2 regions of the Paenibacillus sp. FSL R7-0340 genome follow, and region 2 is predicted to be linked to the other one. Evidence: predicted binding sites of a transcription regulator. Region 2 holds the regulator's gene; the other holds the start of a gene.
The links. Region 2 encodes Rex, which represses fermentation and respiration genes when NADH is low (regulators of the CRP and FNR family bind a similar motif). Its sites were predicted from a motif close to TTGTGAAATATTTCACAA; they were not measured.
Positions count from the first base shown of each region.

Region 1: a site for Rex is predicted at 4,275-4,292, ahead of lpdD (prenylated flavin chaperone LpdD). Genes of this name have one in related genera too.

Region 1 covers NZ_JBBOBY010000001.1:1,783,828-1,792,183, reverse strand. Annotated here, with positions in the region: gene MKX59_RS07995 (WIAG-tail domain) at 1-267, opposite strand, end outside; gene fabV (enoyl-ACP reductase FabV) at 457-1,644, shown strand; gene MKX59_RS07985 (DUF1540 domain-containing protein) at 1,943-2,095, shown strand; gene MKX59_RS07980 (hypothetical protein) at 2,249-2,488, opposite strand; gene MKX59_RS07975 (DUF4190 domain-containing protein) at 2,582-2,953, opposite strand; gene MKX59_RS07970 (hypothetical protein) at 3,177-3,764, shown strand; gene lpdD (prenylated flavin chaperone LpdD) at 3,777-4,124, opposite strand; gene MKX59_RS07960 (S8 family serine peptidase) at 4,430-8,356, opposite strand, start outside.
Region 2 covers NZ_JBBOBY010000001.1:2,684,970-2,693,325, forward strand. Annotated here, with positions in the region: gene dinG (ATP-dependent DNA helicase DinG) at 1-2,024, shown strand, start outside; gene MKX59_RS11915 (redox-sensing transcriptional repressor Rex) at 2,069-2,722, shown strand; gene MKX59_RS11920 (amidohydrolase) at 2,709-4,010, shown strand; gene MKX59_RS11925 (cell wall elongation regulator TseB-like domain-containing protein) at 4,048-4,572, shown strand; gene MKX59_RS11930 (hypothetical protein) at 5,019-5,552, shown strand; gene MKX59_RS11935 (AAA family ATPase) at 5,545-7,047, shown strand; gene MKX59_RS11940 (3-hydroxyacyl-CoA dehydrogenase family protein) at 7,184-8,056, shown strand; gene MKX59_RS11945 (acetate/propionate family kinase) at 8,053-8,356, shown strand, end outside.

The DNA.
Region 1 (8,356 bases), 900 kb from region 2:
CATCGACACTTGAGTCTCCTCTGCATCCGCAAATTCAACCTCCGTCTCATGCGAAGCCTCGACTTCAGGTTCGACAACAGTCTGTAACTCCGGCTCCTCTTTGGTTGGGGGAGGCGGAGAAGCAACTTGATGAAGTCTTGCTTCTGTCTCCCTCTCCGCAGGCTGTGGCTTCACGCGATGTATCATACTTAATTCATTCATATCCGGGTCAATTACACTATAGAGCGGCTTTTTGTTTCTTATGGTTTTGCGGCTCTTATTCTTCAAGCAACTCTCTCCCTTCTCATATTTATCGTTACAGCATCATATGCAGGCACTTAGGCACTTGCCACCCCGTGCAAGGATACACTTTTGGGTAAAAAGGATACTTACTAAAATCCACGTTTGAAAAAATATAGTTAAAAGTTAAAATAGTAAGGGTGAAGATCGCTACAAGAAGAGAGGAATTACAATACCATGATTATCAAACCAAGAACACGTGGCTTTATCTGCACCACTGCTCATCCGGTGGGCTGTGCCCAACATGTTCAGGAGCAAATTGACTATGTACAGGCCCGTCCTGCTATCCAAGGACCCCGTAATGTACTTGTGATCGGGGCATCTGCCGGATATGGGTTGGCCTCTCGCATTACTGCCGCCTTCGGTGCGCGTGCCAATACAATTGGTGTATATCGCCCTAGTAATGCTACCGCCACACGTACAGCATCGGCAGGCTGGTACAATTCTGCTGCATTTGAAAAAGCTGCTCAGGAAGCTGGGCTTAAATCCTTAAGCGTAACAGGCGATGCCTTCTCGGATGAGGTCAAATCCAAAACGGTGGAAGCCATTCGCGAAGAACTGGGACAAGTCGATCTGGTGATTTACAGTGTCGCTTCAGGTCGTCGTACAAATCCCCGCACAGGCGAAACGTTTAATTCCGTGCTCAAACCTATTGGTAAGCCTTACACAAACAAGACCGTTAACTTCCACACCGGGGAAGTCAGCAGCGTGACGCTTGAACCCGCAACAGAAGAAGAAGTACAAGCAACTGTAGAGGTTATGGGTGGTGAGGACTGGAAATTGTGGATTAACGCCTTGCGTGAAGGCGGTGTATTGGCTGATACTGCAACAACCTTTTCCTTTTCGTATATTGGTTCAGATATTACGCAAGCCATCTACAGAGAAGGCAGTATCGGAAGTGCAAAGGATCATTTGGAGGAGACAGCACATCAGCTGAACGATCAGCTGAAAGTTACAGGCGGACGCGCCTTCGTCGCAGTCACCAAAGGACTCGTTACCCAATCTAGCTCCGCTATCCCTGTCGTTCCTCTGTATATTTCTGCTTTATATAAGATAATGAAGGAAAAAGGGCTGCATGAAGGGTGCGTAGAACAGAGCTACCGCCTGTTTGCTGAGCGTCTGTACGCACCAGAAACTCCTGTAGATGAAGAAGGACGTATTCGTATTGATGATTGGGAACTGCGCGAAGACGTACAGGCAGAGGTTGAGAAGATATGGGAGGCGCTGACGACCAACAATATCTACGAATTGTCAGATCTTGAAGGATATCGTCACGAATTTTTCCAACTGTTCGGCTTTGAGTTTGAGGGCGTAGACTATGATGCTGACATCGATCCCATCGTAAATATTCCTAACGTGCGCTAAGTCTTTTCATATCGTCATTATGTCAGAAAAACAACAAAAGCTGTTCTCCAGCAGAGAAACATTTCGTTCTGCATGGAGGACAGCTTTTGTTTTTTAATTAAAAGAGACACTTGTGTCCGCTTCGAACTGCAAAATGAAGCAAACATTGCAATTTTAAAATTCATTTGATATTGTACAAGTAGGCATAGCAAAGTCCCTCTTCCTAACAAGAGGGTAAACACAGTTGGACAAGTCCTACCTTGACTGACCGTGATTATATTTGCTCAGCCCACCACATCCATATAAGGAGGTGTACAACATGGCAAAAGACGTTCTGTGTGAAGTCAATTCATGTACGCACTGGGCCCAAGAGAATAAATGCAGCGCTAGCTCCATTTACATCGTAAGCAACAGACCTGAAGACACTCACAAGTCTGAAGAAACAGACTGCAAAACCTTCGAAGCCAAGTAAATCTTTGATTTCAAGCCTAGTTTTATAATGAAGGAGCCCATGCCCGGGTTCCTTCTTTCTTATGATATTCTAACAAGAATGATAATTATTATCAAGTCCTTTTTCGGTACAGAAAAACGCTATTCGCTTGTATACAATCATTTCTCTGCTACTTTATAAATCCAAGCCGAAAAGGACACTGCTGTTCTCTCTAAAGACAAAAAAAGAAGCGTCGCTCTGAACGATTCGCTTCTTGTGCTTGATCTTCTGTAATTGTTCTTGCTTGGTCGGCTTCTTTCGTATGTGCTGTGAAATCTCGCCATAATGGTCATTCGTTTTGCGGCTTTGTGCCGCGCAATAGATTCCAGCGCGTTTTGCCTTGCTCAACGCTTTTTGTGTTTGAGTACGTGCCATATGGCTTCACTCTCCTTCATTGGACTCCTTTTATCATAGCATCCAATCGTCAAATCGTGAATGGTTTGTCTGACTCAAGCATTCTTCAATTGATTAAATGTCTGAAAAAATATCCGGATCGCCACTGGAGGCCGCTACAATAAAAACAATAACTATAAAAATGATGATCAGTGTATAAATCAGTGTACCGATAATACTACATACCAATCCAGCAATGGCCATACCTCTGCCTTGCTCGCCATGACGGTTAATTTCCTTCAAGGAAAGACTGGACAAAATAATACCCACAATTCCGATAATCAACCCGATATAGGGAATGACAACAGATAAAATCCCGAGCACCATCGAGGCAACAGCTTTACTATTCGTAGGTGGAACTACTGGGGGCGGGTTAAATGGGGCGTTATAATCGTTCGTCTCCTGAAAAGGATCGGAAGATCGAGGCTCCTTGTACAAATCACTCATCTGTTAAATTCAACTCCAATACGAAAAATAGCAATTATATAAGTTCTAGGGTACCACAATCTTACAAATCAGGACAGTACTTATTTCGAATTTTTAAATTAGAACGTTAAAAAGAAGAAACCTAGCGATATTAGCACTTTTTGAGGTAACCGGGCATACAGTATTGTACCTGTTACAGATCAATTGCGCTCCATGAGAGCATCCTACCAAGGAGGTCGGAGCTATGCTATATCGTGCAACATCCCGCAGAAAGGGCTCGCCTCACAAACGTTTAAATGCAAATACACTTAGGAAAATATCCGCTGCCATGCTACCCTTTTACAAAGCTATTGCAACCCGACGTGCTTTTGCCGTCCAATGGTCACGAGCTGTCGTTCAAGGCAATTTGGATCGGATGAAATCCCTTCTCTGCTCAGTAGCGCCATTTGCCGCCAAACAAGGCTTAGGCACGAATGGCATCGGCTACTTTATTTCCTTTTTAGCTCAGCCACCGATGCTCTATTATACGAATGGAACGACGATTCCACCGGGGACTGTGCAGTTTACGTTTGAGCCGAGAGTTCATCGCGCCATTGCAAAAGCCGTTTTTCCACTGTATCGCGAATTGGCACGCAATCCATGTTTTGCTTCTGCCTTAGCCAAAGCGATCAACAGACAAGACCAGCGTGCAGTTCATGTCATGATCCGTAGTTTGATTCCATCCTCTGCGCTGAAATCCGTACAAATTGAGGATGATGGCTTTGCATTGCTATTTAAGTATCCCTTTAGTAAGTACCCATATCGCAATCTGCTCTTTCGGGAGTTCACTTAAAAAGGTATGCTACTAGCGTGCTTGCTTGAGTTCTCCAATGAGCTCTTTCCCCAGTTGTATAGCCATATCTGTCAGCACTCGGATTTCGTCCTTGGTTGCATGATCTAAATGTGCCCCGCAGCAAATGGCAAAATTGCCTGCAAACTCTTTTCGCAAGCGAACTGCAATTTCTTCGGTAATATAAAACTCCTTGTGATTTTGCAATTGCACAGTTTGAATCGGCTCGAGTCTGGCCCCTGCTGTAATCGTTCCCAAATGAGGCTGATCACCGCCTGAAATGAGTACAATGATATCTTCCCCCATAAAATAGGCATCCAGCACAAGACGGATACGTCCGCTTTCTTTTTGCAAATGAATCAATAGGATCCTCTCCTGCTAAAAAATATTATTCAGGATTTTGCAAAATTCGATTCCAGTCGCTCCAAAGTGCAATATATAGACAAACTAGACCATTTCGATCTATATATTGTTTATTGAAAATCGCTTATTAGATTTTTGCAAAATCCTCTATTGTGAAACGATTCACTTTATAGAGTTCTACTCATTGTACCGCTTCTTGAACGGTTCGACAATTTAAAAATGGCCCACAGCAGCCTCTATAAACCGTGGCTTGCTGTGGGCCTTCATTGTTATTCTAAAAGAAGCATTTCCTTTCCTACTGGCTGTTAACGGATCGTGATCGTATGCACAGTCTTACCACTTGCGCCGTCATTATCCGTTACCGTTAGCTCTACGGTATACGTTCCAGCTGTGGTGAATTTATGCTTCACCTTGGAACCGACCGCCGTATCGCCATCGCCAAAATTCCAGCTGTAACTAACGATCTCACCGTCTACATCACGGGAAGCTTTGGCGTTAAATTGTACATTTTTGTTCTTCTTAGCTGATTCATTAGCCTGAATAATGGCTACCGGCTTCTCATTGGATGGATTCGGATCAGGGTTCTGTCCTCCACCATTGGTTACATACAATCTTCCCGGTGCCTCCGTCTCCACTTCATTTCCCGCTGCATCCCTTACCCGGATCACGATGACTCCGCCCTCCAGGTTCAGAGAAGATGAAGTGAAATAAGTACCTTCATAGTGGCCTGACGAAGTTTCATTTAATGGAATATCGTTGCGGCCCAAAGTGGACAGGTTGAAAGGCAGCTCCACATGGAAGGACGCCTCCAAACCGGATGCACTGTCAAAGGATACTCGTACCGGCTGCCCTGGAGTAATACGCACATCCTCAGCAGGGCTGATGTTTTCAAGCTTCGGCAGAGCTGTATCGACATACACCGAGCGCGTAACACTTGTTTCGTTTTCGGCAAGATCCTTGGCCGTCACCGTAATTTGATTTTCACCTTCGTTGATAAGCAACCGCTTGTTAAAGCTGCCGTCACTTCCAAATTCAGCGGGCTCACCATTAATCGTCAATTCGGTGAGGAACTCGTCATACACGGTACCGACTACACTGACTACACCCGCGTTTGTACGGGCCCCTTCATCAGGTGAAGTCAGGATCAGACCCGGTTTAGTCTGATCGAGTGTCACAACCACCGTTTCGGAACGATCCGTTAATTTGCCGTATACCGCTGCTTGAACACTTAGCGGATTAGCTCCTGGTTGAAGATCAACCGACAAACTGAAGTGGCGATCCTTCACTTTCGTTGTGCCAGCCAGCTCCTTACCGTTAAAGAGCTGAATATCGGCTCCTTCTGCCGGGGAAGTTCCTGTTACGGTAATCGACTCTTCCTGCGTATACGTAGCCTTCGTAGGAGTCGTAATCGTTGGAGCATTCACCGGATATCTGACGATAGCCCGGATCATGTAATTCCCTTCCTCCTCAGGTGATTGGCTCCATGCGCCACTTACACCTTGCCAGCTGCGAAGTGCATTCGGGCCACTCTCATCTGTAGCAAGACCCGGCGACTGTGTGCCCACAGCAGACTGTGTATATACGATGTAGAAGTCACCTTGAACCGTCACCGGTTCTGGAAGCTGCACTGTCGTCCATTGTGACTCATCCCGCACGGCAGTCCCGTCGAATGGACCAGCCAATAATCGTCCAGGCGCTCCTGCCGCACCAGAGGCGTCATAAACAGCATATTGGAATGCCGTTCCTCCCGGATTCGGGAAGGCAGAGTTCCAGAACAAAAGCGATGCTCCTGTCACTTGAGCCACTTCCGACTCAGGCGTCATTCTGACTGCCCATGAATTGCCTGCCGCATTAAAGGCTCTGGCATTTTCTCCTGTCCCGTCATCGTAAGCAATGCCTCCCTGGAACCCGATGAAAGGTTTCAACGTGACATTCGCTTCCACACTACCGTTCGGAGGAGCAATAACAGATACACTGTCGCTATAATAATTCTCAGCTGAAATAGACAATGTGTATGTTCCTTCCAGCACGTCCAGCGTAAATTCTCCAGCCTCATTCGTCTCTACCGGAGCAATACGTGCATCCTCCAGCACCAACACTTTCGCTTTTTGGATCGGTTCACCGGATTGCTTGTCGATAATGACCCCGTGAATCGTACCGTGAGGTATGGCCTGAAGGCTAAAGTTTGCTCTAATGACTTTGTTATTCTCAATCGTGACTGCTTTCGTTTGAGGCACGTAACCATAGGCTTCAGCCTTCAGCGTATAGTCGCCCGCTACATGGGTGAAGCTGTATTTGCCCGTGGTCGGATCCGTTTTCACCGAACGTCCGGTTTCCAATACCGTAACCGTAGCGCTGGCTGGAAGACTGTCGAGCCCGACACGTCCACTATCCACCGTTGTTTCTGCCGGCTTCACTTTCTCCTGGAATTCACTCTTTTCAGTGCTTGTAATTTTGTACAGCGGGAACTGTTCTTCCGCTTTTTCCAGCTTGATATTCGACTCAGGTACGATGTCCTTGGTCACTGTCGCAGCTGGAATACCCAACACACGGAAATCGTCAATGTACCAGCCGTTCTTGTTCACACTGTTATCCGATTTCAAACGGAAGCGAATTTGGATCTCATTGCCGGTGTAGCTATCCAGATTGTAATAAACCGGAGTCCACTTTTTCCCATTCGTATTGTGAGAGAACTTGCCCAGCTCGCTCCACGTGTCGCCATTGTTTTTGGACACTTCCACATAACCGTAATCATAGCCGGCCTCAATTTCAAACCAGTGATTGAAGGTCAGTGTTGCATTGCGTACAGCCTGCAAATTAATTTTTGGAGAAACCAGCGAAAATTCAGCTCCGTTCTCATAATTGCTATCAAGATCGGTTGCCCACACATTTGGTCTGGACACTGCGCTTTCTGGTCCTACTTCCTTCGGAATGCCACGTTCCCACTCATCCTTGGTACCGGAATGAGTCCAGCCATTATCCGAGCTGCCGTCAAAATGATCGCTATACAGCGTATCCGGCACGTCTACTCTCAGAGAAGCCTCATTCGACTTGATTCCTTCATTGCCACTATAATCCTCAGCCGCCACTGCATAATGATAGGTCGCTCCACCGACCGTGATGGTATCTGTGAGTGTCAGTGCTGAGGTTGTACCGATGGAAGTATAATTTTTGCCTGATTGGGTAGAACGATACACCTTGTACTGCTTCACATCTTCATCGGAGGAAGCATTCCAGGCCAGTGTGACGTTGCCCACAGTATCGGCTTCAGCAGTCAAATTGCTCGGCGCAGCAGGTGCAACGGTGTCTGGCTCCTGAATCGACAGATCGTCAATATACCAGCCATCTTTCACAACCGTATTGTCACTAGTAAAGTTGAACAGGAGGTATACTTTTTGACCCGCGAATGCCCGCAAATCAAGATATTGTGTTTTCCAGCCATTGCTGGTGCCAGTAAACGATAATACCTGCTCAAACGCATTCTGATTGTTTGTGGTTGCTACGTACACTTTGCCGAAATCAGAATTGTTTTCAAGATCGTACCAATGCTTGAAGCTGACCAGCGCCCCTTTTGAGCTCTCGGTCAGATCAATCGGAGGGGCCATAAAATAACTGTTGGAGTTGGCCTGATATTGGCCTTCGAGATTAGTCGCGATGACCTTTGTACCCGAATGTGCGCTTTTAGGGCCGCTTGTCGGAGTTCCCCATTTCCAAACACTGCCCTGTCCACCGATATTAATACCGGCAATGTCTTTTTCAAAGTCTTGTGTGTAGCCTGGTTTTACGCCTTTGGAGATTTTAACCTTGTATACTTCAGTTTCAAATCCGTTATTACCGTAATCATTTACACGAATATAGTATTCCAGACCAGCGCTGTCCACCAAAAAAGTCGGGATGGACGCTTGATATGTACCATCTTTGCTGTCGCCGGAGGTCCGTTCCAACGGAATATATACATAGTTTGACGTACCTGCTGTTTTGGCAAATGCCTCAACGGCCGTCACGCCGACATCATCCGTTACATGAGCAGTCAGAGGTATATCAATACCCTCGAATGCCGCTGCGGGCGGTGTATGCTCGAGAACAGGTGCTTCCAGATCGTCGCCACCCGTTACAACTTTACCAGACACGGAGCCCAGACCTTGCATGACCGAACCGACTGCATCCAGCGCATTAATGACACCATGTCCGTAGCCATTGTTTGGCGAAGTAGGATATGTGCTGTCCGTGCG
Region 2 (8,356 bases):
AGCATCTGCTGATCGAAGCAGGTACAGGAACAGGAAAGTCTCTCGGTTATTTGCTCCCATCGCTGTATCACAGTGTAAAAAAAGGACAGCGCGTTATGGTAAGTACACATACGATCAACCTGCAGGAGCAATTACGCGAGCGCGACATTCCTATGCTGACCAAGGTGATTCCGTTTCCGTTCCGGGCTGCTATTTTCAAGGGTCGGGGACATTATTTGTGTCTGCGTAAGTTTGAACATAAAATAAACAGAAGAGACTTCGCGACACCGAAGGAAGACTTAATTACAGCGGCTCAGATGATCGTCTGGTTGACGCTAACAGAAACCGGTGATGATGAAGAACTGAATCTGAGCAACCGTGGAGGGGATTTCTGGGAAACGGTGGCGAGTGATTCAGAGTCCTGTCTTGGTCGTTCTTGTCCATGGTTCCGCAAATGTTATTATCATCGTGCACGCCATGAAGCAGGAATAGCGGATGTCGTTATTACGAATCACTCTAAGTTGTTCACAGACGTCAAAGCCAGTCACCAGTTGTTGCCGAGCTATGAACATCTGGTGATTGATGAAGCCCATCACCTGGAGGAAGTAGCTGGTAAGCACCTAGGTATGCATATGAAATATTTCACACTCGTGCATACACTGACGCGACTGTTCAAAGACAGCAAGAATGGACAACTGCCTTCACTTCGTCAACAGTTGGCAAAATCGGGGCACGAGAAGTCGGCGGATTGGGCTTCAACCATCGACCAGATGTATCCGCTCGTGTTAGAGGTTAAGGAAACTTGGGACCTGCTAAGCGACAAGCTGTTTGGCATGTTGCCAGAGCGAAGCGATGCGACACCGGGTGAAACAGGACAGTTTTCTTCCCGTCTCAAACCTTCGGCCAAGCCTGCAAAGTGGGATCAGGCGGGTGCTTTGGAAAATCAGCTATATGTAACGATGAGCGAAATTTTGCGCAAGGGCGACAAGCTGATGCTGGACGTCAAGGAAGAACATGACGATTATGCGGCAGATAGCCTTATTACAGATATCACGGGTCTGCTCAAGGATTTGGCGGGAATCCGAGAAAATTTGCGCTTTTTTATCCGACTCGATGATGAAACAACCGTATACTGGCTCGAAGCGAGTGGGCAATTCCGTAGTAAATCATTGCAATTTTATGCGGTGCCCGTCGATGTGAGCCGCCAGTTGAAAGAAATGTTTTTTGACAAAAAAAGAAGCATTATTCTGACGTCTGCTACCTTATCGGTAGATAAGTCGTTTCAGTACATGATCGATCAGCTCGGCTTGCAGGAGGCCGCAGATCAAGAGCGGCTGATGACTTCGCAGCTCCCGTCACCCTTTAATTACAGGGATCAGGTGTTGCTGGTCATTCCACGGGATTTCCCAAGCGTGAAGGGCAGTGTAGGAGATGCACACTTTGTAGATATGCTCGTTAGCTCTCTAGGAGCGACTGCTCAGGCGACGCGGGGGAGAATGCTCGTTCTGTTTACTTCCTATCGGATGCTCCGGCAAGTGTATGAGCCGCTCAAAGAGGCCTTAGCATCCAGCGAAATTACTGTGCTGGGACAAGGTGTGGACAGTGGGAGTCGCAGCAAGCTAACCCGCCGTTTTCAGGAAGCCAAAGCTTCTGTATTGCTGGGAACCAGCAGCTTCTGGGAAGGCGTCGATATTCCAGGAAAGGCTCTGACTTGTCTGGCCATTGTTCGCTTGCCGTTTCAACCGCCGAATCACCCGTTGCTGGAGGCAAAAAGCGAGCTGCTTCAGCAGCAGAAGAAGAATCCATTTATGAAGCTGTCTGTACCACAAGCGGTCATTCGCTTCAAACAGGGATTTGGTCGGTTAGTACGTACAGCGAGCGACCACGGGGTCGTTATCGTTTACGATACGCGTGTGATCGAATCCTATTACGGAAAGCACTTTTTGTACTCGTTACCGGGACCAAAAATGGAGCATATGCCATCGGAGCAAATGGTGCCCCGCATCGCCGAATGGCTCCAATCCGCCCCGGAGACAGAGGCATAACGGACGGACACTAAGTATGTTCGTTACAATTAGGGGGAGCAAGTATGAAATCAGATAAAATTTCAGAGGCTGTCGTACGGAGGTTACCCGTATATTTACGTTATCTGAATGCACTTCACAAACGGGAGGTGGCTACGGTCTCTTCTCAAGAGTTGGGACAGAGGCTAGATTTGAACCCGGCCCAAATCCGTAAAGATCTCGCCTATTTTGGAGATTTTGGTCGGAAGGGTATCGGTTATGATGTTTCTTATCTAATTGAGAAAATACGCCATATCCTGAAAATCGACCAGCAAATTAATGTCGTATTGGTCGGTGCGGGTAATCTGGGGCAAGCCCTTTCGAATTATAACGCTTATTTAAAAGACAATATGAAGATTGTAGCAGTATTTGATGCGTTTCCAGATAAGGTAGGGACCAAGATCAATACATTGGTCGTTCAACCGATGGATGAACTGGAAGCCACTGTGAGAGAAAAAAACATTCGAATCGGGATTATTACCGTACCTGATTTTGAAGCACAGCACGTGGCTGACAGGCTTATTGAGAGCGGAATTGGAGCGATCCTGAACTTTGCACCGACTACTCTCAAGGCACCGGCCAACATTCGGATTCATGCCACAGACTTTACAACTGATTTGCTTAGCCTCGCTTATTATTTGGAGGACGGAAAGGAAGAAACACAATATGACAGTGAATAAATGGATGATTAAAAACGGCTCTTTTGCCGTAAATGGATCAGAAGCTGGGGTAGTCCATGGTTTTATGATTGTGGAGGATAGCCGCATTACTTACATTGGCGAGACTTTGCCTGCGGGTGAGGAAGAGACGGAAGCGATTGATGGTAAAGGGTTATTGTTTTTACCTGGTCTGATTAATACTCATGGTCATGCGGCGATGTCTCTGCTGCGTGGGCATGGAGATGACTTGGCACTTCAAGTATGGCTTCAGGAAAAAATGTGGCCTATGGAAGCCAAGTTTACATCTACCGACGTGTACTGGGGTACGTCCTTGTCTGTGCTGGAAATGCTGAAAGGTGGAACAACGACCTTCCTGGACATGTACGATCATATGGATGAGGTGGCTCGTGTAGCTGAAGAGTCAGGTATTCGTGCAAGTCTGATGCGTGGAGCAATTGGACTATGCTCGGAAGAAGAACAGCGAATCAAGCTGGCTGAGGCCGTGACTTTTGCACGTAACTGGCATGGTAAAGCAGACGGGCGTATTACAACGATGATGTCTCCGCACGCGCCATACACATGTCCACCTGCGTTTATTGAAAAATTCGTACAAGCAGCGCATGATCTGGACTTGCCACTGCATACGCACATGTCTGAGACGATCGCCGAAGTGGAGCAAAACGTACGCGACTACGGTTTGCGTCCAGTTGCACATTTGGATAAGCTTGGCTTTTTCTCCCGTCCTTCGCTTGTTGCCCATGGCGTTCATTTGAACGACGAAGAAATAGCTTTACTGGCTGAACGTGGTGTAGCGGTTTCGCACAATCCGGGTAGCAACTTGAAGCTGGCAAGTGGTGTGGCAAGAGTGCCTGAATTGCTGCGTGCAGGGGTTACTGTTTCTCTCGGAACGGATGGTCCTGCCAGCAATAATAACCTGGATATGTTCGAGGAAATGCGTCTGGCGGCACTTATTCACAAGGGTGTATCCGGTGACCCTACGGCAGTTCCTGCAAGTGAAGCGCTGCGTCTGGCAACAGAATACGGTGCAAAGTCGATTGGTTTAAAAGAAGTAGGAGCGTTGGCAGCAGGCAACAAGGCTGACTTTATCGCGTTGGATCTGAATCAGGCACATTTCTTGCCGCGTACAGATCTTATTTCCCATGCGGTATACTCTGCAAGCGCCAAGGACGTGGCTCATGTGTGGGTAGACGGTCGCCAGGTTGTGAAAAACGGCGAATGCCTGACTATGGACGAGGAACGTATCAAACATGAGGCACAAGCCGCCTTTGAAGGGCTGCTGTCGCGCTAATTTAGGTGTCACATCCCCTTAGAGAGGAAGCACGGGTTTGAAAAATAAGAAAAAGTGGATAGCGGTCGCCATTTTGGCCGTGATACTGATCCTGATCAGCATTTTCTGGTATTATTCCTATGTTACTCAAGACCAGGTGGCTGAGGAAAATGCCGCTATCATTAAGGCCAAGCAATCAGGTGGTCTGGTTAGCACGACTCAAACATGGAAGTCTGTGTGGGATCAGGTATATTGGGTGGTTCAAGGGAAAAATGCACAGAATGAAAATATAATGGTGTGGGTTCCTTTTCAAAAAGTGGAAGGAAAACCTAACATACCTGCCGCAGATAATAGCGGTGTTCACACCGAGTTGCTGAAGAACGGAGTCGATGAGCAAAAAATGACGGCAATAATTCAGCAGCAGCTTCCAGGTGCAAAAATTGTAAGGCTTCAGCCGAGTGTGTTCAATGGCGAATATGTGTGGCAGTTGTTTTACGATGATGGAAGTCATCATTACTACACCTTTTATCGTTTCTCAGATGGGGTAGCGACGGGTGTGAAATATACTTTGCCCAATAACTGAGCTGGTGTGAGGATTGGCAAATGTGGAATGAATGACTAGTAAATGATTAAAAGCTCAAGAAAAAGACGTAAATACGACAAAATTCGTATTTACGTCTTTTAGTTTTGCTATGCCGTAAAGCTGGCTGAAAGCCAGTGAAGCATCTTTACCTATCCATCTTCTCTCCTAGGTCAAATTCATCTTTGTGGCGGGCAACAGCGATCGTAAGATCAAATCCTACACGCAGCGTCTCGCCTCCACCATAACCAAAGATTTTGCCTCATCACAACTCCTCCACACATTGCCTTCGATATTAGATATACGTTATGATATACTATATTTTATAAGTGATAGACAAAAATGATAGAAAAAAGAATTGCTGATCACTATAAGATCATGCAATTTGGTTGTTTGTTGACATTCGTCCCGTTTCTTCTGGGTTTTACATTTTGAGAGGAGGATGTTGTTTGAAATTGCGTGCAGTTCCTATCGTTGTGGCGGCAGTTTTGGCAGCTTTGCTGCTATTTGGGGGATGGTTCATTTACCGTCAGGTTACAATGCAAAGTCCTCTGGAAAAACTGGTATCTCAATATCCAGGCGTGACAAGCGCTCAAATAGATATTAAACAGGATCAGGTTGTATTGAAACTAGATCTCAAACCGCAGGCGGATGTGGCCAGATTGGTCGATGTGGTTAAGCAAAAAGGACAATCCATCATTGGCAGCCGCACCATTAAGCTGGATATCGCAGATCGTTCCAATTCAGCACTGAATCAATGGTGGTCTGAGGCTATGTTTCCTGTGGCCGAAGCGATGGAAAATAAAAAGTATACTCAAATTTCATCTACAGTTGAGCAGATGAAAAAGAAAAAGACGGGTATCAAAGCTGATACCGACATGGATTCGAACAATGTCTATATCCGACTCAGCGAAGGTAAAGCGACCAAGTTTATCGTTTTGCCACGTCAATCTCAGCAAATGGGGGTATGGCCTAATGCCTAGATGGATTAAGGAAATATTAATCGGCATTGTGCCGGTAACCATTATATTTCTCGTTTTTATTGGGGTAAATATTATCCCTCTTCTGGTTGCTGGCGTGATGCTCAGCGGCTTGTTAATGCTTATGCATGCGCGTGGCGGTTTGGCCGTAGGTGCTGGGCAAGAGCGTAAACGTAAAAAAAATGGTCCGGACAAGCTGACTTTTGAGGAAATCGGTGGGCAAGAAAGCGCTAAGCAGGAACTGCGCGAGGCCCTGGATTTTTTGAATCGACATGATGAAATTTCCAAGTTTGGTATCCGTCCATTAAAAGGCGTTTTGCTCACTGGTCCTCCGGGAACAGGAAAAACGCTGATGGCGAAGGCAGCGGCACACTACACTAATTCTGTATTTGTTGCAGCCTCAGGTAGTGAATTTGTTGAAATGTACGTTGGTGTTGGAGCGGGTCGTGTCCGTGAGTTGTTTCGGGAGGCGCGTACTCGTGCAGCCAAGGAAAAGAAGGAAAATGCAATTATTTTTATTGACGAAATCGATGTAATTGGTGGTAAACGTGAGGGTGGACAGCAACGAGAATATGATCAGACTTTGAATCAGTTGCTGACAGAAATGGATGGTATTTATTCCGCAGATACACCGCGGATTTTGATCATTGCGGCAACAAACCGTAAAGAAATGCTGGACAGCGCCTTAACGCGTCCAGGGCGTTTTGATCGTCATATTCAAGTGGATCTGCCTGACAAGAAGGGCCGTCTTCATATTCTAAAAATTCATGCCAAAAACAAACCGATTCAGGAAGATGCAAATCTGGACAAAATTGCTGAGGAATCTTACGGGTTTTCCGGCGCACAGCTGGAGAGCGTGATGAATGAAGCGGCAATCTATGCGATGAGACAGGATCAGAAAATGATTGCGCAGAAGCATCTGTCGATGGCGATTGACAAAGTGATGATGGGTGAAAAGACAGACCGAGAATCGACCTTGGAAGAGAAAAAACGTGTAGCGATTCATGAACTAGGACATGCTATTATGGCCGAAATTGTTCGTCCCGGTAGCGTAAGCCAGGTAGCACTTAGCCCACGTGGGAAAGCGCTTGGCTATGTGCGCCACAATCCACAGCAAGAGCATTATTTATACACCAAGCAGTTCCTGGAGGAGCAAATTATGATCTCGCTCGCAGGGGCTACGGCGGAAGAAATGTACTATGGCGGTCGCAGTACTGGCTCAAGTAATGATTTTGAGCAGGCGCTGAACATCGTTCATACGATGATGACTTCCGGTTTGACTTCACTTGGCATTATTAACATGGAAATGGTAACCAAAGAAGAACTCATGCGGGAAAATGGCGAGATTATGGCTGACCTGCATACCCGAACTTTGGAGCTGCTGGAAAAGCATCGTCCTGTGTTCGACAACTCACTTGACATCCTGATGAAGGAAGAAACTCTGTCTGGAGACCAATTTAGATGTCAATTTAGTGAAAATGCTTTATTACCAGCATAATTTTTTATGCTGGTTATTTTTTTTTACTTTTAGTCCGTGCTAAGATATTATTATCTATTGGGACATAAACATGTATTTTTCGACAAAGAAGGATACAATATATGAGAGTGACCAGGAAAGGGTGGAGTAAAGAATCATGCAATTTAAAAAAATCGGCGTCATCGGCGGCGGCACCATGGGACAGGGGATTTCTGAAATGCTCGCGTCCAAAGGAATCGATGTGCTGCTGGTAGAGCAGACACCAGAGAAACTAGACTACGCCTACAATATGATTGAAACGAGTCTGGACAAACAACTGGAAAAGTGGGCAATTACTCAAGCTGAGAAAAAATTGATCTTATCCCGTATTCAAAAAGTAATCCATTTAGCGGAGCTCGGCAGCTGTGATATGGTCATTGAGACTATTACAGAGAATCTGGACGAGAAGAAAGCAGTGTTCCAAGAGCTAGACCATGTGTGTCCAAGCAATATTATTCTTGCAAGTAATACATCCACGCTGAGCCTGACCGAGCTTGCTAGCTCGACCAAGTATCCTGAGCGTGTTATTGGTATGCACTTTATTTATCCAGTATCCCGTATTGATCTTGTAGAAATTATTCGTGGTTTGAAAACTTCGGACGATACATTTGAAAACACTAAAATGTTCGTGGAAGAGATAGTGGAGAAAAAAGGAGTCATGATTTATGAATCTCCTGGATTCGTAACAAGCCGGATTATCTGTCTGCTGATTAACGAAGCGGCCCATGTACTTCAAGAAGGCGTGGCTTCCGCTGATGATATCGATGACGCTATGCGAATCGGATATAACTTCCAAAGCGGTCCTTTGGAAATGGCTGACCGCTTTGGTCTGGATTCCGTTTTAGCTGCTCTGGAGCGTATGTTCCGTGAATTCGGCGAATTGAAATATCGTCCGTCCATCGTACTGAAGAAAATGGTGCGTGCAGGTAATTTGGGCGTGAAATCGGGCGAAGGCTTCTTTAAGTACGACAAGGATGGTGACCGGATATGAAAATTCTCGTAATCAATGCAGGGAGTTCTTCCCTGAAATACCAATTGTATGATATGACGGACGAGTCCGTTCTGGCAAAAGGATTGGTAGAGCGCATCGGTATGGATTCCTCCATTCTGACGCATAAGCCAACCAATAAAGAAGAATACACTGAAGTTAGCGAGATTTTGGAACATACTACAGCCATCCGTAAAGTGCTGAACGTACTCACAGATGCTGAACATGGTGTAATCTCCAGTACTAGTGAAATTCAGGCTGTGGGCCATCGTGTGGTTCATGGAGGCGAAATCTTCAAACAGT